2 regions of the Pseudoclavibacter sp. Marseille-Q434 genome follow, and region 2 is predicted to be linked to the other one. Evidence: riboswitches for the same ligand, from Rfam matches in the RefSeq annotation. Region 2 holds a riboswitch; the other holds the start of a gene.

Region 1 (10,769 bases), on a different contig from region 2:
TCCTTCGCGGCGAAGGCCACGAAGCGTGCGACGGCGATCATCGGGCGGATGCTGTTCTGCAGCTCGACGCCCGCGAGTCTCGGCGGCAGCAGCTCCCCCTGCTCGTCGACGTGCCAGGCCCATTCATGCAAGGCGGTGCCAGCCGGAGCCGCAAGCTCACCGGACCGCGCGGCCTCGATGAGCCGCTGAGCGTGTCGGTCGGACCACATCCGGTTGCCGAACGCGAGCAGGAACTCAGGGGAGTACGGGGCGCCGAAGCCATCGACGATCTGGGCGAGGCGCGCCGCCCACCGCGACTTCGCGGCCGACGTGCCGGGCAAGCCAGCCCAGGTCATGGATGCCCGTCCGAACGCGGTGACTGCCGCGTCGTAGGCCGAGGCGTCGTCGCCATCCGCCCACGAGTCGGCCTGCTCCCGCCACTCCCGCTCAAGGTGGGGGAGCAGGTCCTCCACGCGGTCATCGTCGTAGGCCACGCGCAGGAACGACGCCTTCCGGTGCCGGTGCTCAGCCCCATCGAGACTGTGCACCGAGCCGTGGCCGAAGAGCGACTCCTGCACGAACGCGGGCATCGCACCGTGGCGTTCGATGAGGTCCTCGTCGTAGAACAGGCGGACGGCGTCGCCGCCGCGCACCAGCAACGCCTCCTTGCCGAGCAGTCGCAGCGGCACAGCCCTGGCGTGCTCGCGAGTCCTGCTCCAGATCTGCGCGCCGAATCCGTAGCCCCTCGTCATCAACGACAGTGAGTCGTCGTCGAGCGCTGCCCGCCACTGGGCGGTACCTGGGTCTGTGGTCGAACGGGCGTCGAAGGCGGTCGCGTCTGTCATGCCTCCAGGCTGGCAAACCGCTCAGGTAGGCGGCTGGGGAAGCCCTCAGCGTCCGGTGAGCGTCCTGCGGGAATCAGTATTCGTCGAAGTCGACGAAGGCAACTTCGTCGCGGTCGTCGCTCTCGCCCTCGTCCGGGGCTTCGAGCGGCAGGATATCGATGCGCACGTTCGTGGACGGCGTGACGAGCACCTCGGGGCCGTCGGCCGAGTCGCCGATCACGAGCATCCGGCCACCCGAACGGGCCGCCTCCTCGATCTCAGCGCGTACGCGAGTGATCGCCTCCGGGTCACGCAGCACGAACTGCTCACGATTGACGGTGACAAGAATGGACATAGCTGACCTCGGTTCAGCCTCCCGGCGGAGGCCTCTCATATCTCGACGCCAAGGTCCGAGTTCAGCGGATGGCGGCGACCGTACGGCCCGGCTGCGTGAGCGGGGCTCGGCGGCGAGGTCCTGGCCAACAGGGTGAGCGTACGCCCTGAAGGTGAGTATGGGGTCGGTCAGATGCTGAGCGTACGCGCGACCAGCTGCGCGGCGACCTGCGAGAGTGACAGTCGATTCGACCTCGCGTATCCGCGGATCACATCGAACGCCTCCTCGGGCGTGATGGAGCGGCGGTAGGCGACGACTCCCTTTGCCTGCTCGATCACGACGCGGCTCTTCAGCGCGTTCTGCAGCTGCTCGCGCACGGTGTCGGCGTGACGAATCGTGCGCTCCTGGATGATGCCGATGGTCGCGACGTCCGCGAGGGCGCGCGCGGCGACGGTCTCCTGCTCGGGAAACTCTCCAGGTGTCGAGCGCAGCAGGTTGAGCGTGCCGATCGTGGTCTCGCGCAATTTCAAGGGCACAGCCTGCACGGCCAGGTAACCGTGCTCGAGCGCGCTCTGCTTGAACATGCGCCAGGAGTCCGGAGCCTCGCGGATGTCCTCGACCGCGACGATGCGCCCCTCGTTGAAGCTCTGGATGCACGGACCGGCGTCTGCTGAGATCTGCATCGTCTCGACGACGCTCGCCGCCTCACTCGTCGAGACCACCAGCTCGAGATCGCCGTGCTCGTCGGCGAGCAGAATGCCGGCTGCTGTCACCTCGAGCAGCGATTGGCAGCGGTCCACGAGCGTCTGCAGCAGGTCCACGACGTCGTAGCCCGCGACGAGTGTGTCGGCGAGCACCGCGAACGTCTCGAGGAGCTGGGTGTCCCGTCCTTCCTGGATCATCGCCGCTCCTCGATTCCGGAGGGTCCCGAGTGGAAGGCCAGCTTGCCGGCGAGGATGTCCTCGGCGACGCTCATCATCGAGCGTCCTGTCGCGAAGGCGTGCCCCTGTATGACCAGGGTCGCCTCGTCCGCGGTCGTCTCGAGCTGTGCGAGCACCATGCCGGTGGCCTGGTGGACGCGGCGGCGCGAGTGCTTGCTCTCGGGCTGCGGCTCCTCGCTGGATGTGGCGAGCGCGAGGCGAAGCACGTTGCGACCGACGAGCGTGGCAAGCCGGGCCGCCTGCCTCGTCTGCAGCGGCTCGAGTGTCGTCGGAGTCGCGGCGTACAGGTCGATGGCCCCGACCTGCAGCGGGCCGACCAGCATGGGAAACGCGAAGAGCGCCCCTACCTGGTCGCGGGGAATCGCGGGGGCGAAGACGGGCCAGCGAGTCCTCGGCAGCTCACGCAGGTTCGGCGCGAGCACGGGGCGGCCGGTGGCAAGGCTGTCCCAGCACGGTCCCTCACCGAGGTCGAACTGGAGCTCATCCAGTCGCGCCGCGATAGCGTTCGATGCCGAGAGCGTCTGGTTGCCGAGCAGCTCGCCGATGGTGGATACGGCTGCACCTGAGACAGGGAACAGGCCGACGAAGGAGTGAGCCACCCCCTCCACGGAGTCGAGCGGCGCCTGCAGCGTCTGGACTGCTGCGTCGTATGCGTCCCGTGCCATGTTGATCCCGTTCTCGGTCCGTCGAAACCCTGCCCCAACTCTATTGCAATGCCGCAACTGCGCCCCGCGTCTGCTCCGTAGCACATGCGTCGACGTTGTTCCAGGCCCAGATTCTGGGCTCGCGAAGGCGTTCACTGGACGGTGAGTTCTTTTCCCGGTGGAGGTGGACATGCCATTCCTGGTGACAGTCGATGACCGTGCGCACTACGTCGACGATGAGGCGATGCCGACGTTGCAGCACATGATCGTGGATGCGGTCCGCCAGGGCGGAGACCTGGTTCGCTTTCCCGTGCGTGGGCGCCTGGAGCAGTGGGAACTCATCACGACGGCGTCGTCTGTGAGCGTCCGCGAGGTGCCGGTGATCGCTGACGAGGGCGATGACGGCGCACCGTTCGCCGATATCTCGTTCTACGACTTCGAGAGCTGATGCTCAGGCGCCGAACGGCGCCCAAGATTCGACTGGTGCACGGGCGCGCTCTGCTGGGCCGCGGGGTGGTGCGCGACGGGCTCATTGAACTGCGTGCACTCCGGTACCAGGTGGAGCCCTGCCGCCGAATCGTTCGTCGCGATGATCGCGCGCACCCAGTGCTCGTTCAGGTTCGGTGCACGGCTTCCACGGAAGCGGAAGCGGAGGTCGGTCTGCGGCGTGATCCAGATCGACTCGCGGCCGCCACCGAGGTCCTTCGACCGCGGGCAGGTGAAGGCAACGCTGTGCCCGGCCCGGAGGAGGCTCAAGATCGCGACTCGCAGGTGCGCCAACGGCCGGTCTTCGATCTCGATCGCGTGGGCGTCCGCCCCGTAGTACAGGTATCCCATGGCGGTCCCCCAATCCTCGTGGCCTCCTAGTAGCGTCCCGAGGCGGAGTTGAAAATTCGAGGGGTAGAGATCGCTGGCGAGTTGTGCTAATGCCACTTATGGTGGGCGGTTCCTGGTTGCCCGCTGTCGGGGGACGCCAGCGCGAGCTCGCCGTCCTCCCCGGTGACGATCAGGCCCGTCGAGCTGTCCGCGGAACGCGCGAGCGACGACAGCCAGTCGCGGTTCACCGACGGTGCCTTGCTGCCGTAGAACTTGAAGGAGATCGGGACGTTCGGCGTGAGCCAGATCGCCGCCCGCCCATCAGCCGCGCTCGCGGACTCCTTCCACGACATGAGAAACGCCTCGTGGCGACGGAACTTCTGGATGATCACGATCTGCAGATGCTGGAGGAGACGGTCCTCGAACTCCAGGTGCAAGGACGCGTACGTGAGGGTTCCCATCGTGCTGCCTTTCCGGTCGGCGCGTGTGTGGCACGTGCATCCAGCCTAGGAAGTGCGCCGAACGGCGACGCGTGGATTCCCTCCGGCTCCGATTCGCGTTAAGGGGCGGGGGCACCCAGACGGTCGACTGCCGGCGAGCCGTCGCGATCACTAGCGGCACGGCAACGCTGGCGCAAGCCGTTTCAGGTTGCTCCGTCCCGCTCTAGGTTCGCTGGGTGCCGAGTCCGAGGAGGTGGTGATCGATGACGGTTCTCGAGTTGGCGGGGGTCGTGACCCTCATCCAGTTCGCGGTGCTCTGGGCGTGCGCCGCGGGCTGCGCCGCCTGGCAGCTCGCCAAGCGAGCTCGACACTGGATCCGCTACCACGTTCCCTCGAATCGTGCTACCACTGCCGCCCGTGACCTGGATACGGGACCCTGGAATCAGACGGACAAGGAGGTCCTCATGAAAGCCAACCAGCGTCCAGCCGCCGCCGGCTCGACATCCGAGACTGCGCTCGCCGGGATCATCGACATCCGGGAGTCGTTTGTGGAGGCGCCCCTGCGCGGCGAGATCCGAGAGCTGCTGTGGCAGATCGAGTATCCGGCCTCAGGGGACGATCTGCTGCGCGAGGCCGTGCGCCGCCATCTGTCGCCGCCGGCCATCAACGTGCTCCGCAACGCACGCGGGCGATCGTTCGACGGCTGCCACGCCGTGTGCCGTTGCCTGCATATCTGAGCGCGGCCAGAGCCACGACGGCCGGCACCTCGTAACGCGAAGCATCCCGAATGGCGAAGCGGGCCCGCGACGCCTACGGTCGGAGGCATGCCTGATGTCCTCCCCGACGAGCGCCCCCTCCGCATCGCGTTTGTCGTGCTCCACACCTCCCCCCTCGACGAGCCGGGCACCAAGGACGCGGGCGGCATGAACGTCGTGGTGCTGGCGCAGGCGGAGGCGCTCGCGGACCGCGGCCACCAGGTAGAGCTCATCACGAGGCGCAGCGACCCCGGCTCCGCTCCCACCGTGCAGCTCGGCGACAACCTGCGGCTCCACAATCTCAAGGCGGGCCCCGCTCGACTCATCTCGAAAGGCGAGCACGAGCACGTCATCGACGAGTTCCGGGATGCGCTCGCCGTGCTCCTCGGCGAGCTGTCCGTCGACGTGCTCCACGCCCAGCACTGGTTCTCTGGCGTCGCCGCCCTCCCCGTCGCGCGAGACCTGGGCATCCCGATCGTGCAGAGCTTCCACTCCATCGCCGCCGGCAGCTCGACGCCGCTCGCCGACGGGGAGCGCGCCGAGTCCCCAGGCCGTCTTGCTGGCGAGGCGATGCTCGCGAAGTCGGTCGACGCCATCGTCGTCGTGAGCAGAGCGGAGCGGGACACCGTCCTCTCGAGGCTCGGCGGCGCCCCGGCGATCACCCACATCGTGCCGCCCGGCGTCGACGCCGACCTCTTCTTCCCGGCCTGGGATGCGCGGGCCGAGCCAGCCGCCCGGGAATCGCGACCCAAGCGCGCCCTGTCAGCTGGCCGCCTGCATCCGCTCAAGGGCTTCGACCTGGCGCTCGACGCGATCGCCGAGATCGACGACGACGTGCGCCCCGACTACGTGCTCGTGGGGGCAGCCCCACCTGACGACGATGGACGCGCCTACGAAGCGAAGCTGCACGAGGCGGTGGCGCGGCACGGGCTCGCCGACCACGTGCAGTACATCGGGTCGCTCAGCAGGCAGGCGCTCGCGGCCCAGCTGCGGCTCGTCGACGTCGTGCTGATCCCGTCGCACTCCGAGACGTACGGTCTGGTCGCCCTCGAAGCAGCAGCCTCGGGAGTGCCGGTTGTCGCCTCCGCCGCGGGCGGGCTGCGCGAGGCAGTTGTCGACGGCGTCACCGGCACGTTGCTCGAGACCCGCGACCCCGCGGACTGGGCAGCCGCCATCGCGCGCATCCTGCGCGACCCGGAGCTCGCCGAGCGCTTGAGCGTCGCCGCGCGCGAGCACGCGCTCGCCCACTCCTGGGATCTGAGCGCTGAGGGCCTCCTGGCCGTGTTCCGCCAGTTGGTCGTTCAGGCGGGGCAGGGGTCGTCGCGTGCCTGAGGGCAGCGCGAGCCTGCTCGACTCCGTGCGACACGCGCTGGTCGTGCACGCGCATCCCGACGACGAAGCCCTCGCGGGCGGAGCGCTGCTGCGCGAACTGCACGAGCGCGGCGCCAAGGTGACGCTGGTGACCTGCACGCGGGGTGAGCTCGGCGAGATCGTCGACGGCGTCCTTCCCGCCGACACGTCGGTCGCGGACCTCGCGGACGTGCGCGAGCGTGAGCTGCGCGGGTCCCTCGATGCGCTCGGCATCGACGAGCACCGGTGGCTCGGGACACCGCCCGCACGCGCAGCGGGCCTCGAGGCGCGCGAGTACCACGACTCCGGGATGCGCTGGCTGCGGCCAGGCCTCGCTGGTCCCGCCGACGAAACCGACCTGCGGGCGTTCAGCGTGGCTCCCGTCGAGGAGGTCACGGCCGACCTCGCCGCCGTCATCGCCCACGACGAGCCGGACCTCGTCATCAGCTACGACGCGACGGGCGGCTACGGGCACCCCGACCACGTTCGAGCCCGCGAAGCGAGCCTCGCCGCCGCGCGGGGTGCCGGTGTGCGGTTCGCCGAACTCGTCGAGCAGAGCGAACGCGAGCTCGCGGCCGAGATCGGCGACCTCGAATGGTTCGACCTCGAGCAGCATCGCGACGCCGTCGTGGCCGCCCTGCGCAGCCACCGCACGCAGCTCACCGTCGACGATGACGGCTCCGCGCTGGTGCACTCCGGCGGTCAGCGCCAGGACGTGCACCTCGCGATCGGCCTGCGCGAAGTGGTCGCGTAGGCCGCCTTCCCGAAACATCGCGACGAAGTCGGTTTCCGGGCGTCACACGCTGTCTTCCAACGGTCGTCTCGCTTAGGCTCGCCGTGCAACATGCTCCGGGGTCGGTGAAAGTCCGAACCGGCGGTGAGAGTCCGCGACCCGCTCGTCCGCGAGCGGTTGACCCAGCGGCCCCTGTTATCTGGGGGAGGAGGCGGGACCGACGGTTAAAGTCCGGATGGTAGGTGCATGGGAGGCGCTCGTTTCGGCGAGGGCCTCCGTTGGCGTCGGCTGCCGGAATCTCCGGCTGCGCCGGTACCGGGATATGGCCCCGTGGCACGCGAAATGCGGAGGTCACCGGCGATGCCGATCCAAGAATCCAACCGCGTCGAGTCTGTCGACGCCGCCATGCAACTGGCGCTCTCCCTCGCGGCCCGCGGGCCGATCAGAGACCCCAACCCCAGGGTCGGGTGCGTGCTCCTCGCACCGTCGTCTCCGGGCGGCGGCCCGCGCCGCATCCTGGGACGCGGCTTCCACCGAGGGGCGGGCACCCCGCACGCGGAGGCCGCGGCGCTCGACGACGCCCGGTCTGCCGGGGTGGAAGTGCGGGGCGCGACCGCCGTCGTGACGCTCGAACCGTGCTCCCACACCGGGCGGACAGCATCGTGCGCGGACGCGCTGCTCGAGGCCGGCGTCGCGGAGGTCGTGTTCGCGGTCGCCGACCCGAATCCGGTTGCCTCCGGGGGAGCTGCGCGGCTGCGGTCGAACGGGGTGCGCATGCTCGAGGGGCTCCGGGTTGCCGAGGGCGAGGCGCTCCTGCGCGCCTGGCTCACCGGCGTCACCGAAGGCCGGCCCTTCGTGACGCTCAAGCTCGCCTCCACGCTCGACGGGCGGGTCGCCGCCGCAGACGGGTCGAGCCGGTGGATCACCTCGGAAGCCGCGCGGCTGCACGCGCACCAGCGGCGGGCCGAGGCCTGCGCGATCCTCGTGGGCACGGGCACGCAGCGCGCCGATGACCCGACGCTCTCCGTCCGTGGGCCCGCGGCCGTCCATGCGCCCCAGCCTCTGCGCGTCGTCATGGGCATGCGGGATGTGGCCGCCGATGCCGCCGTTCGCGCCGACCCCGAGCTGTTCGTCCACCTGAGGACCCACGACCCAGTCACCGCGCTCGAGGAGCTGCACCTGCTCGGCGCCCGCCACGTGATCGTCGAGGGCGGTCCGACCATCTCGGCGGCGTTCCTGCGAGCTGGTCTCGTCGACGAGATCGACGCATACCTCGCGCCGATCCTCCTGGGCGACGGCGCGAGTTCCGTCGCGTCGCTCGACGTCGGGCGTCTGCGCGACGCGAACCGGTGGACCACCGAGTCCGTGCAGCCGCTTGGCGTCGACACGCTCATCCACCTCGTTCGGGACACGCGCGCGCACCCCCAGCACGTCGGCGCCGTCGCCGCCGAGGGGGTCGCAGCATGAGCGGCCAGCTCGCCCGCGCACTCGACGCGCTGCGGGCCGGACGCCCGGTGCTCGTCGCCGACGACTCCTCGCGCGAGAACGAGGTCGACGCGATCCTCGCCGCCAACACGGCGACGCCCGAATGGGTGGGGTGGATCATCCGCCACTCGTCCGGACTCCTGTGCGCGCCGCTGCCCGGCCACCTCGCCGATCGGCTCGAGCTGCCGCTGATGGTCGAACGCAGCGAGGACTCGCGCCGCACCGCCTACACGGTCACCGTGGATGCTGCCGCTTGCGTGACGACCGGCATCTCCGCGAGCGACCGGGCCACGACCGTGCGAGCGCTCGCGGCCGCCGGCTCGACGCCGCGCGACCTCATCCGCCCCGGCCACGTGCTGCCGCTGCGAGCCGTCGACGGTGGCGTGCTCGAGCGGCCCGGCCACACGGAAGCGGCCGTCGACCTCGTGCGCCTGGCTGGTGCAGGCGAGGTCGGCGTCATCGCCGAGCTCGTGCGCGACGACGGCGAGATGCTCTCGTACACCGAGGCGGGCGCGCTCGCATCGGCATACGACCTCGTGCTGCTGCACGTCGACGACATCGTCGACTACCGGAGGCGGCCCCCGGGCTTCCCGGCTCTGACCGGCACGGAGAGCCACCACCACCACGAAACGAGCACGCGCGCCGCGGAGGCGCTGACGAGAGGAGCACGGCGATGAGCGGACAGGGAGCACCAGCGGTGCAGGCAGACGGCACCGGGATGAGGGTCGTGATCGTCGCGGCTCGATGGCACGACACGGCGATGGCGGCGCTCCTCGACGGGGCGCACCGGGCGCTCGAGACGTCCGGCGTCACCGACGTGCGGGTCGTGCGGGTGCCCGGATCCTTCGAGCTGCCCGTCGCCGCCAGCCGAGTCGCCGCCAGCGGGCCCGATGCGATCGTCGCCCTCGGCGTCGTCATCCGCGGCGGCACCCCGCACTTCGAGTACGTGTGCTCTGCCGCGACCAACGGCCTCACCGATGTCGCCGTGCGCACGGGCATCCCGGTCGGGTTCGGCGTGCTGACCTGCGACGACGAGGAGCAGGTGCAGGCACGCATCGGCCTGCCAGGCAGCTTCGAGGACAAGGGGGCGGACGCGGCGCTCGCCGCGGTCGCGACGGCCGCCGCCCTTCGCGACTTCCCGGCAGCAGCTGGAACGGCGGGTCAGTAGCGTGTTCACTGGGATCATCGAGGAGCTCGGCCAGGTCACGAGCATCGTCAGGCACGACACGGATGCGCGCCTCACGGTGCGCGGCCCGCTCAGCGTGAGCGACGCCAAGGTGGGAGACTCCATCTCCGTCGAGGGCGTGTGCCTCACCGTCGCCGAGCTGCACGCCGATGCCTTCACGGCCGACGTCATGGGGGAGACCCTGCGCGCATCCACCCTCGGGGGCAGAGCGGAAGGTGACGCCGTGAACCTCGAACGGGCCATGCGGCTCGGCGACCGGCTCGGTGGCCACATCGTGCAGGGGCACGTCGACACGACGAGCGAGGTGCTGGAGGTCGAGCACTTCGACGCGTGGCGGCGCATCCGCTTCGCCATCGACCCGGTGCACGCCGGGTTGCTCGTCGACAAGGGGTCGGTGGCGGTGTCCGGGGTGTCGCTCACGGTCAGCGCGGTTGGGGCCGTCAGCGCCGTGGGGGCTGCCGGCTCGAGCGGCGCGCCCGGGGACGGTCACTGGTTCGAGGTGTCGCTCATCCCCGAGACGCTCAGCGCGACGACGCTCGGCACGCTCGATGTGGGCCACCGCGTCAACGTCGAGACGGACATCCTCGCGCGGCACGTGGCTCGGCTCGTGAGCTTCGCGACCTCCGCGAGTGATGGAGCTGCGCGGACTCAGTGAGCTGAGGGTGGAACGGGCGGCTCGTCCGCTCAGGCGTCGCGGAGCCGCGTGTGCAGCTCCGCGACGCGCGCGCGGATGTCGTCGCGCACGAGCCGCATCCGCTCCATGCCGGTGATGCCGCGCTCGGAGGGCTCGTCGGTGATCCAGCGCTCGACGGGAGTCGTCACGCCGTCCGGCAGCTGCGCTTCGTCGCCGAGGACTACGACGAGGTCGGCGCCGTCGAGCATCGCCGGCGTGAGCGGCTTGGGGTGCTCGTCGCCGACGTCGATGCCCAGCTCGGCGAGCGATTCCACCGACTCGGCGTTGAGGGAGCCGCCGGGCGCGGTCCCGGCGGAGGCGACGCTGATCGACTCGTCGCCGAGCGCGCGCAGGAAGGCGGCCGCCAGCTGCGACTTGCCGCCGTTCTTCTTGCAGACGAAGACGACGCTCGTTGGGGTGCTCATGCTGGTCATGTGAGCATTCTGCGTCACGATGGCAACCGAGAGGTCATCGGGCAACGGATGGCCGCCCTCGTGGAGTCGCTGCCGAGGGCGGCGTTGTGGTCGTCAAAACACGCGGGAAGCGACCACAAGTCCGCCCTCGCCTTCGACGACCCCGACGGATTCTGGTGCTCAGCGCAGGGTCACA
Region 2 (10,769 bases):
GACGATCTGGTGGTCGGCCCGCACCTTCTCCTGCCGGGTGCCATCCACGAGTCGCAGCTGCGGGCCGCTGATGCCGAGCCAGTGGTCGACGGTTCCCTCGGGCCGGTGCAGCGACTTCACGTTGCGTTTCACGTCGACGAGCGACAGGCTCCACCTCGGATCGACCTCGTCGTCCGGGTCGCGCCAGATCTCGTGCACGCTCCCGGAGCGAAGGTCGGTGCCGAGCCGTTCCCGTGGCAGCGACTGCGGCGTGACGATCTTCATCGAACGGCATCCAATCTACGAAGCTCGGTTGCTGGGGAACCCCGTTGTCAGGGGGGAGAGGCCAGAAGGTGGCGGCCAGTCTGCAGACTGTGCCGCCACCTTCATGGTCAGTGAGCGGATGCTCGTCGTGCGGGGCGGATGCTAGACGCGGGCATCCTCGAGCACGTAGCCGGCCTCACCGTGCGAGACGGTGTCGAGGCCTGCGATCTCGTCCTCGTCCTTCACGCGGAAGCCGATCGTCTTGTGGATGACGAACCCGATGATGAACGCGCCGACGAAGGAGTAGGCCATGACCGCGAAGGCTGCGATGGCCTGCACGAGGAGCTGCGTGCCGTCACCGCCGAGGAAGAGGCCGGTTCCGTTGGCGAAGAAGCCCAGGTAGAGGGTTCCGATGAGGCCGCCGACGAGGTGGATGCCGACCACGTCGAGCGAGTCGTCGAGGCCCAGCTTGAACTTGAAGTCGATCGCGAGGGCGCAGACCGCACCGGCGATGACGCCGAGGAGGATCGCCCAGACCGGGTCGAGGGATGCGCAGGCCGGGGTGATGGCGACGAGACCGGCGACGGCACCGGACGCGGCACCGACCGAGGTTGGCTTGCCGTCGCGGATTTTCTCGACGACGAGCCAGGCGAGGAGCGCCGCCGCGGGGGCCGCGATGGTGTTGACGACGGCGAGGGCGGCGACGCCGTCAGCGGCGAGCTCGGAGCCGGCGTTGAAGCCGAACCAGCCGAACCAGAGGAGGCCGGCGCCCAGGAGGACGAAGGGCGGGTTGTGGGGGACGTGCGCTCCCTTGCCGAAGCCAACGCGACGCCCGAGGACGAGGGCGAGGGCGAGGGCCGCCGCACCGGCGCAGATGTGCACTGCCGTGCCACCGGCGAAGTCGATGACGCCGACGCCGAACGTCTCCTGCAGCCCGTAGGTGATCCAGCCGCCGTAGGCGAAGGAGCCGTCGTCGGCGAGGCCGAAGTTGAAGACCCAGCTGGCGACGGGGAAGTAGACGACGGTCGCCCAGATGCCGGCGAAGATCATCCACGAGCCGAACTTCGCGCGGTCGGCGATGGCGCCGGACACGAGGGCGACGGTGATGATCGCGAAGGTCGCCTGGAAGGCGGCGAACGCGAGCGGCGGGTAGGCGGCGTCTTCCGGGACCTCGAGGAGGCTGGAGAGCCCCATCGCGGACGGGTCGATCGCGAAGAGCGGGCTCAGGCCGTCAGCTGCCGGGAAGGCGATCGAGTAGCCGTAGAGCACCCACAGCACGCCGATCAGGCCGATCGCGCCGAAGCTCATCATCATCATGCTGATCACGCTCTTCGCCTTCACGAGGCCGCCGTAGAAGAAGGCGAGTCCAGGTGTCATCAGCAGCACGAGCGCCGCCGCGAAGAGGATGAATGCGGTATTTCCTTGATCCATCGTTGTAGACCTCTCTGCAAGGGACGCCGTGGGCGTCGGGGTGCACTCAGCTTGCGCTCAGGCTGTTTCGCCTGTGCGACCGTGGTGTTACGCGAACGAATGAAGTTCATGTCCGGCGTGTTTCCGCGGTGTCGCACGAACCGCGGTGTCGCCTTGCGCAATGTGACGCCCTGAGTAGTCCGGCGTAGCTGCGGTCTTACGGTTGCGGGTGGGCTCTGCCTACCATCCCCGCATGAGCACCTCGGCCTCCCTCGTCCAAGACGCATCCGTCGATCGCGCCCAGTTCAACCGAGACTGGGAGGCGTGGCACGTCGAGCACGAGAAGCGGCGCACCGACGGGCACGGGTTCCTCGCAGTGACGAGCCTCACGTTCCTCTCGGAGGAACCGCAGGCCATCGAGGGCATCCCAGGTGCCTGGTCGCTTGAGGATGGTCAGGCGGTTGTCGACCTCGCAGACGGCGAGACCCTCGAGGCCGACGGGCTGCTCTTGCAGGGTCCGCGCCTTCACCGCTTCCCGTGCATCGCCGAGCGCGACGGGGTCAGCGCCCGCGCCGGGAAGGTGCTCATCGAGATCGCCAAGCGCGGCGGCTTCACGATCGTGCGCCCCCGCGACCCCGACTACGACTATCTGGCCTCCTACTCGGGCACCCCCACGTACCTGCCCAACCTGCGCTGGCGCGCCGAGGGCAGCTTCGAGGCGTTCGACGAGCCCCGCGACGTCACGGTCGGCGCGGCCGTCGAGGGGCTCGAGCACGTGTACTCCTCTCCGGGCAAGGTCACCTTCGAGCTGCGCGGGGAGCGGTTCTCGCTCACGGCGTTCAACGGTCACGAGTCTGGCTCACTGCTCGTGCTGTTCACGGATGCGACGAGCGGCCTCACGACGTACGCCGCGAACCGCGCCCTGTCGGTGTCGGCCCCGGATGCGGACGGCCGCGTCACGGTCGACTTCAACCGCGCCGTGAACCTGCCGTGCGCGTACACGGTCTTCGCGACGTGCCCGCTGCCTCCCGCCGAGAACCGGCTGCCGGTGGGCATCGAGGCTGGCGAGAAGACGCCGCTGTCCAAGGCCGGCGACGACGCGGGGAGTGAGCCCGCCGCATGACGCAGACCGCACCCGTCGCGACGCAGGATGCACGTGCGACACTGCCCGCGGTTGTGCGCGTCCGCGAGGCGCGGCCCGCCGACTGGTCAGAGGTGGTCCGGGTCAGCGAGGCGGCCTTCGCGGCCGGGCCGTACGGTCACTTGCCCGTCGGCGAGGAGCGACAGCGCCTCGTGCGCGACGTCGAAGGCCGGGCCGCGGCGGGCAGCGTGCTCGTGGCGGAGCGTCTGACTGAGCGTCGGGCAGAGCAGGCCAGCGAGATCCTCGGCACGCTCAGCATCGCCCGGGCGGGCACGGGCCCGTCGCGGCTCGCGGTCGCCGACGAGGCGGAGGTTCGGCTCCTCGCCGTCTCGCCGACCGCCCAGCGGCTCGGCGTCGCGAGGCGCCTCATGCTCGCGGCGAGCGAGACCGCCCTCGGCTGGGGTGCGTCCGCGCTCGTGCTCGACACGGGTGACCGCAACTTCGCGGCGCAGGCGCTCTACGAGGGGCTCGGCTACCGGCGCACCAACGAGCCCGGCCAGCCCGGCGTCGCGAGCGAGGGACGCATCCCGCACGTCGACTACCGGCTGCAGCTGCAACCCGCCCCTGGCGTCGTCGTGCGGCTCGTGCGACCCAGCGAGGTCGACGCGGTCGCCGAGCTGTCGCTGCGCGCCTACGACCTCGAGTACAGCATCTCCGGCAGCTACCGCGACGACATCATCTCCGTCGGCGAGCGGGCGGCGGCCCATCAGGTGTGGGTGGCGGTGGATCCGCAGAGCGGCGAGCTGCTCGGATCCGTCGCGACGCCGAAGCCGGGGGAGCACCTCACCTCGTTGCCGCAGCGTGAGGACGAGCTCGACTTCCGGCTCTTGGCGGTCGACCCGAGCGCCCGCGGACGCGGTGTCGGGGCCGCGCTCACGACGCTCGTGATCGAGCTCGCACGGTTGCGGGGTCTGCGTCGAGTCGTCATGAACAGCGGCCCGCAGATGGTGCGCGCTCACCGCCTGTACGAGCGCCTCGGGTTCTCGATCCTCGAGTCGCGCGTGCGCACCGTCGATCCGGGTGACGGCCGCGCGCCGTTCCAGCTGCTCGCGTTCTCGATCGACGTGTGACCTAGCGAGCCGCCCCGCGCGAGTCTGGACGTTGCCCAGGAGCCACCGATCCGACGCGGAGGTCGGTTCCGAATGATGGTGGAAGCGTCGCAGGGTGCGGCGCGGGAAGGCAACCAATGACTGAGATCCTCGCTCACCACGGCCTGCTCACCGACACGAAGCTCCACGTCGACGACACGGGCGGGACTGGCCGCCCTGTTGTGCTCATCCACGGCTGGCCCCTCTCGGGAGAGGCCTGGAATCACCAGGTGCCGGCATTCGAGGCGGCCGGCCACCGCGTGGTGACCTACGACCGCCGCGGCTTCGGCCGCAGCGACAAGCCGCTGACCGGATACAGCTACGACGACTTCGCGGACGACCTGCAGGCCGTCCTCGAGGCCCTCGACCTGCGCGACGTGACGCTCGTCGGGTTCTCCATGGGAGGCGGCGAGGTCGCACGCTACCTCGCCAAGTTCGGTGACGAGCGCGTGCACAGCGTGGTCTTCGCATCCGCCGTGCCGCCGTACCTGCTGAAGACGCCCGCCAACCCCGACGGTCCCCTCGAGGCCGGGGAAGCCGCGAAGATGACGGCCGCGCTCACCGCGAACCAGGAGTCGTTCTACGACGACTTCATCACCACGTTCTACTCGGTCGACGGCACCCTCGTCGTCTCCGAGGCCGAGCGGCGGGCAGCTGTCGAGCTCACGGAGCAGGCGTTCAAGCCAGCCGCACTGCAGGCCATGGCGGCGTTCGCGAACACCGACTTCCGCGACGACCTGCAGGCGGTGAAGGTGCCGACGCTCGTCATCCACGGAGACAGCGACGCGACCGTGCCGTTCGAGGGCTCCGGGGCCCGCACCAACGAAGCCGTCGCCGGCTCTGAGCTGCACGTCGTGGCGGATGCGCCCCACGGCGTCAACGTCAGTCACGCCGAAGAGTGGAATCGGGTCGTGCTAGAGTTCCTGAGCCGCTGACCCTCGCCCCCGTGCTGACCCCGAGACCCGCTCGCCACCTCCTGGCGGGCGGGTCTTCGGCGTCTCACGGGCACCTCACAGTGGGCGTGCGCCCGGTGACAGCGAATGCACCGACATCGCCGTCATCGCAGGGCTCGCAGGATTCGCTGGGAATCGCGGATCGTGCCCCGCAGACGCCGATGAGCCCCCGGTCCGTTTGACAGCAGGTCGACCGGCTTGCTGGGCTGGCCTCAGATCGACTCGCAGGACCGGAAGCATCCCGAGACAACGAAGGCCAGGCAGGCGCCGGCCGGAGGAGGCGTGATGAAGACGAACAGCGTGATGGAGACCAAGGAGCTCGACTCGACGACGTCGAGCGGCGCCGACGAGACCCGGCCCGCCGCAGCGCACCGTGGCGGCCCGGCCCCGAGCCGCGACGCCCACGGCCTGCCAACGGGGGCCGCCCTGCGGGAGTGGCGTCGCGCGCATCCGAGGGCCACGATCGCGGACGCCATCGCCGCGCACTGACGGGCGCGGCGGGCGATTAGGCTTGGCCCGTGACGACAGACCGCGACGCCCTCATCGAACTCATCCGCGACGAAGCCGTGTTCCACGGTGACTTCACCCTCACGAGCGGGAAGAAGGCGACGTACTACATCGACCTCCGCAAGCTGAGCCTCGACCACCGCGCGTCTCCGCTCATGGGCCGCGTGCTGCTCGACCTCATCGAGGAGTTCGGGCCCGTGGACGCTGTGGGTGGCCTCACGATGGGCGCCGACCCGCTCGCGAGCGCCGTCATGCACCAGGGGCTCGCCCAGGGGAAGGTCGTCGACGCGTTCGTCGTGCGCAAGGAGCCGAAGGACCACGGCCGCGGCCGCCAGGTCGAGGGCCCCGACCTCGAGGGCAAACGAGTTGTCGTGCTCGAGGACACCTCCACGACGGGCGGCTCGCCGCTGAAGGCCATCGAGGCCCTCGAGAAGGTCGGAGCGAACGTCGTCGGCGTCGCCGTCATCGTCGACCGCGCCACGGAAGCGCAGGGCATCATCGAGGCCGCGGGCTACCCGTACCGCGCCGCCATCGGCCTCGAAGACCTGGGCCTCGCCTAGGCGCTCGCGGCGTGACCAACATCCGTGGAGCAGCTGGGCGCCGCAACCGCGGCGTGCTGGCGGCGCTACTCGGCGTGCTCGTCCTCGGCGGGGTCGCGCTCGGAGTCTGGCTCCAGCCGTTCGGCGACGGGACAGTGCCGCCAGAAGAGACCGCCGGCCCGCCCACGACGACGGTGCCGCTCGCCGGCGTCGATGCCTCCCTGCTCGAGCCCGGCCAGTGCATCCAGGACTTCGTGTCGGCGTGGGAGCCACGCTTCGAGGTCGTCGACTGCGCCCTCGAGCACTCCGGACAGCTGCTCGCCGAGGTCGAGGCGACACCCCTCTCCGAGAGCGACGAGTACCCGGGCGAGGAAGCGCTGCGCGACCGCGCCCAGATCACCTGCCAGGCGACGGACGTCCTCGACACGACCGTCGCGGCGACCGTCCCCGGACTCGTCATCGAGGCCAGCTACCCGCTGAGCCAGGACGACTGGGACGCAGGGCACCGCAGCTACCGCTGCTTCGCCTCCACACCGGGAGCATCCACGACTGGCTCGCTCACTGCCAGCGAGTAGTCCGGCGGCAGCCCAGGGCGCGACGACTACCCTGATCGCATGACCTTCGTGAGTGAATCCATCGACATCGATGTGCCCGTCGACGTGCTGTTCAGCCTGTACGCGGAGCCGGAGTCGCTCCCCAGCGTCCTCAGCATCGTCAAGCACGTCGAGGTGCTCGGCCCCGACCTCATCCGCTGGGATGTGGAGCTCGTCGGCCAGCGTCGGTCCATCGACGCAAAGGTCGTCGTCAACGAGCCAGGGGAGCGCCTGCGCTGGGAGTCGGTCGAGGGGCGCGCGTCGTTCGCGGCTGAGGTGCGCACCGAGGCGATCACGCCCGCGAGCACCCGAGTGACCGTCGACGCTGAGTTCGACGCCGGCGGCATCGCCGAGCGCCTCGGCCTCGCGAAGCCCATCGCCGCCGCCGCCATCGCCAGCGAGCTCCGCAACGCGAAGAAGAGCGCGGAGGCGCAGGCCGCACAGTAGCGCGTGCGGGAAGCTGGGCGGGAGCGGATAGCCCGGTGAGCCTCCGCTGAAGACCCTTGAAGGGTCGAGCGTCATCTGCCCACGATGGACGCATGTCCATGGCAGAACCATTCATCCCCCGCCCCCACGAGCAGCGCGAGATGCCCGCCGCCTTCGAGCCTGGCCCAGGTGCGCCCGGTGCCGCCGGAGCCGAGCCTCCAGCCCAGCAGCCCGACGTCCTGCCGCCGCCCGACCCTGAGGAGCAGGCCATCGAAGACGCGGGCCTCGACGACGACATCAACCGCTGAACGACAGCAACCGCTGAACGACCGCAGCCGAGACGGAGGAATCATGAGCGACACCAACGAGTTCTCGAACCCGAGCACGATGCCCGACCGGAACGACCCCGAGCCCGCAGAGCCGGACGCGGTCGACTCGGACACGGTCATCGACGACAAGCCGGACTCCGCTGAGGGCGTCGACGCGCCGGACAGCCCCGTCGACTACGCCATCAAGGTGGCGCGGGGCGACCACTCGACTGAGGCCTGACCCAGCTGTTCGCTTGACGCGGAGCGTCACGAGGTCGCGCTTCGCAGGGACCTGTCGTACTCTGACAGCAGAGTCCACGTGCTCCGGGGTCGGTGTAATTCCGAGCCGGCGGTTATAGTCCGCGACCTGTTCCCGCAAGGGAGTGGCTGATCTGGTGAAATTCCGGAACCGACGGTGAAAGTCCGGAAGGGAGGTGCACGTGACGGCACGCCTCGGCGTACCGTCAGCTCGTGGAATCCGCTGACCTGTTCGGCGAACCCACGCGCCTCGTCATCCCCGGAGCTTTCCACGAAAGCCGGGTAGATGAACACGACGTCAGCACGCATCTCCGCACCGATCTCGGTGGCGGTCGCGGTGCTCGCTGTGTGGTGGGCCGTCACGGCCGCCGGTCTCATCTCGCCGCAGTTCCTCCCCGCGCCGGGACAGCTCGCCGAGCGCTTCTGGCTCGACGTGACGCAGGGGCCCATGCTCTCCCACGCCTGGGTGACGCTGTCCGCGGCCCTGCTCGGCAGCCTCCTCGCGATCCTCGTCGCTGTCCCGCTCGGCTACCTCATCGCGCGCTTGCCCTGGGTCGACGTCGCGATCACCCCGTACGTCGCCGCGTCGCAGGCCGTGCCGGCCATCGCGCTGGCCCCGCTGCTCGTGCTGTGGATCGGCTACGGCCTCGCGCCCACGGTCGTGCTGTGCGCCATCATGTCGTTCTTCCCGATGATCGTCACCACGGTGCTCGGGGTGCGGCAGCTCCCGCAGGACGTCATCGAGGCCGGCCGCATCGACGGCGCCAACTGGTACCAGCTGCTGTGGTGGGTCGAGGGCCCGCTCGCGCTGCCCAGCGTGCTCGCCGGAATCCGTGCCGGCGTGACGCTGTCGATCACGGGTGCCGTCGTCGGCGAGTTCACGATGGGCGGCCGGGGCCTCGGGATGCTCCTCACCCTCAACCGCGACGCCAACGACATCCCTGGCATCTTCTCCACGCTCCTCATGCTCGTCCTGCTGGCAGTCGCGCTCTACATCCTCATGCGCCTGTTCCAGAACGCCGTCACCTGGAACGACGACGAGCCCAAGACGAAACGACGAGCCCGCGTGCTCGCCGACGAACCCCTCCCCGCCTGACCCGAACCCTCTGACCAAAACCGCCTGACCCCGCCCATCTCGACCAGGAGACGCTCATGAACCTTCACCTCACCACCGCAGGCCACGCTGCTCGCGGCCCTCGGGTACTGCACTCCCTGGTCGCTGCGGGTGCTGTGGCGGCCATGGCCGTGCTCGTCGGATGCTCGACCTCCCCCGATGGCAACGCCACAGACGTGACGGCAGACCCCGCGGGAGCCGCCACCATCGGCCTCACGTACACCCCGAACATCCAGTTCGTGCCGTTCTACGTGGCCGAGGCGAAGGGCTTCTTCGAGGATGAGGGCGTCGATGTCGAGCTGCGCCATCACGGTGAAGGCGAGGACCTCTTCGGGGCTCTCGCGAACGGCACCGAGGACTTCGTGTACGCGGGCGGCGACGAGATCACGCAGGCCCGTGCCGCAGACATCCCCGTCACCTCGGTCGCGACGCTCTACAACACGTACCCGGCGACGCTCATCGTGCCGGAGGACTCCGACATCAAGACGGCAGCGGATGCACGCGGCAAGACGATCGGCACGCCAGGACCCTACGGGCAGACGTACTTCGCGCTGCTTTCGCTGCTCCAGAGCAACGGGCTGACGGCGGACGACGTGAAGATCGAGCACATCGGCTACACGCAGCAGGCGGCGCTCACGACCGGCGCCGTCGACGGGGTCATGGGCTACGTCAACAACGACGCGGTGCAGTTCGAGAAGGCCGGCTTCCCGGTGCGCACGATCGAGATCGCGCCGGCGGACGCGCCGACCCTCGTCGGGCCGTCGCTCGGCGTCGCCGACTCGATCATCGAGGGGGACGACGCCACGATCAGACCCGTGCTCGAGGCGCTTGCCCTCGCGACGCAGTACGTGATCGACAACCCGGACGAGTCCATCGACATCGCCGCCGAGTACATCCCGACCCTCTACACGGACGAGGCGAAGAGCGACGCGCTCGCGACGCTCGAGGCGACCATCCCGTTCCTGTCCGCGCAGGACGGGCAGCCGCTCTTCACGAACGACGCCGAGGTATGGGCCACGATGGCGACGTTCATGAGCGAGCAGGACCTGCTCGAGAAGCCCCTCAAGGGCGACGCCTTCACGAACGCGTACGTGCCGCAGGGCTAGGAGGCGCGCGCCTCCGGGCCCTGCGGCCGCTCGGTCACGCGGGCCAGATGGTGCCGCTCGAAGCCGAGCCGCACGGGGCCGGGCGTGACCACCCGCCCGTTTTCGTGACGCGGACGCCGATGTCGATCGTTCCGTCGACGGCGACGGTCAGCTCGCGCGGCCCGACCGAGGCCCAGTCGGTGGACCCGTACCCGAGCCCGTGGCCGAAGGCGATGGCGGCTCGCAGGGGCGCGAAGCCGGTCAGGCATTCCTCGTGTGCGATGGCCGGGATGCCGAAGCGCTGCGCGGCGACGACCCGATCCTGCCGCGAGCGGAGCCGGTCCAGGCGTTGCCGCTCTGCGCCGCGCTCACGCGTCCGCCCCCTCCCACACGCCGTCGACTCGACGGGGCACGCGCGACCGCGGATCCTCCCTGAGCTCGTCCGGCAGGAACCTGTCCGGCGTGCTCTGCCAGGTCACTGCTCGCATCCACCTGTCGATGGCCGATGCCCCGACGGAGGTGCTGGAGGCGTTCGTCGATGCCGGGTACGGGCCTCCGTGCGTCGTCGCCCAGGCCACGCGGACACCCGTCGGCACGCCGTTGACGATGACCCGGCCGCTCGTCGATGCGGCCGCGTCGAGCAGTTCGTCGATCGCGTCGAGGTCCTGGCCTGTCGCGCGAACGGTCGTCGTGAGCTGACCCCCGAGCGCACGGAGCGTTCCGGGGACCTCGTCAAGCGACCCGTAGGTGACCAGCAGCGCTGCCGGGCCGAAGACCTCCTCCTCCAGCGTGCCCGCGAGCTCGCCCAGCGAGGTGATCCCGAGCATCGGCGTCTGGCCCTGCGACGTCGCCCGGCCGTCGACGAGGGTCCGCACTCCCGCCCGCCGCCAGTCATCGAGACGGTGCTCGTATCGCTCCGTGATGCCGGGGGAGAGGAGCGGCTGCGGCTCGACGTCGGCGATGCGCCCGGAGATGGTGGCGATGAGCGTCTCCGCCGACTCCGGGATGAAGATCAGCCCCGGCTTCGTGCAGAGCTGTCCGGCGCTCGCGGTGACGGCGGCGGCCAGCTGCTCGGCGAGCTCCTCGGCATCGGTCTCGGCGGCC

What was found. A riboswitch is a leader RNA that binds a small molecule or an ion and turns the genes downstream of it on or off. The one in region 2 is predicted to bind FMN.
Region 1: another riboswitch for FMN. It lies ahead of ribD (bifunctional diaminohydroxyphosphoribosylaminopyrimidine deaminase/5-amino-6-(5-phosphoribosylamino)uracil reductase RibD); the one in region 2 lies ahead of ACQFZP_RS16730 (ABC transporter permease).

What each region holds. Positions count from the first base shown of each region.
Region 1 is NZ_JBNPQH010000002.1:279,632-290,400, reverse strand. It holds gene ACQFZP_RS08260 (cytochrome P450) at 1-824, opposite strand, end outside; gene ACQFZP_RS08255 (hypothetical protein) at 898-1,158, opposite strand; gene ACQFZP_RS08250 (GAF and ANTAR domain-containing protein) at 1,326-2,039, opposite strand; gene ACQFZP_RS08245 (GAF and ANTAR domain-containing protein) at 2,036-2,743, opposite strand; gene ACQFZP_RS08240 (hypothetical protein) at 2,913-3,170, shown strand; gene ACQFZP_RS08235 (ATP-dependent DNA ligase) at 3,152-3,559, opposite strand; gene ACQFZP_RS08230 (ATP-dependent DNA ligase) at 3,646-3,999, opposite strand; gene ACQFZP_RS08225 (hypothetical protein) at 4,443-4,715, shown strand; gene ACQFZP_RS08220 (glycosyltransferase) at 4,803-6,065, shown strand; gene ACQFZP_RS08215 (PIG-L deacetylase family protein) at 6,058-6,837, shown strand; FMN riboswitch at 6,925-7,067, shown strand; gene ribD (bifunctional diaminohydroxyphosphoribosylaminopyrimidine deaminase/5-amino-6-(5-phosphoribosylamino)uracil reductase RibD) at 7,177-8,283, shown strand; gene ribB (3,4-dihydroxy-2-butanone-4-phosphate synthase) at 8,280-8,978, shown strand; gene ribH (6,7-dimethyl-8-ribityllumazine synthase) at 8,975-9,469, shown strand; gene ACQFZP_RS08195 (riboflavin synthase) at 9,471-10,142, shown strand; gene ACQFZP_RS08190 (low molecular weight phosphatase family protein) at 10,172-10,594, opposite strand; gene ACQFZP_RS08185 (aminotransferase class IV) at 10,595-10,769, shown strand, end outside.
Region 2 is NZ_JBNPQH010000005.1:54,836-65,604, reverse strand. It holds gene ACQFZP_RS16785 (hypothetical protein) at 1-264, opposite strand, end outside; gene ACQFZP_RS16780 (ammonium transporter) at 406-1,674, opposite strand; gene ACQFZP_RS16775 (DUF1684 domain-containing protein) at 1,907-2,776, shown strand; gene ACQFZP_RS16770 (GNAT family N-acetyltransferase) at 2,773-3,864, shown strand; gene ACQFZP_RS16765 (alpha/beta fold hydrolase) at 3,981-4,817, shown strand; gene ACQFZP_RS16760 (hypothetical protein) at 5,121-5,324, shown strand; gene pyrE (orotate phosphoribosyltransferase) at 5,354-5,902, shown strand; gene ACQFZP_RS16750 (septum formation family protein) at 5,914-6,456, shown strand; gene ACQFZP_RS16745 (SRPBCC family protein) at 6,496-6,921, shown strand; gene ACQFZP_RS16740 (hypothetical protein) at 7,020-7,208, shown strand; gene ACQFZP_RS16735 (hypothetical protein) at 7,252-7,449, shown strand; FMN riboswitch at 7,525-7,651, shown strand; gene ACQFZP_RS16730 (ABC transporter permease) at 7,753-8,562, shown strand; gene ACQFZP_RS16725 (ABC transporter substrate-binding protein) at 8,619-9,686, shown strand; gene ACQFZP_RS16720 (aldehyde dehydrogenase family protein) at 10,034-10,769, opposite strand, start outside.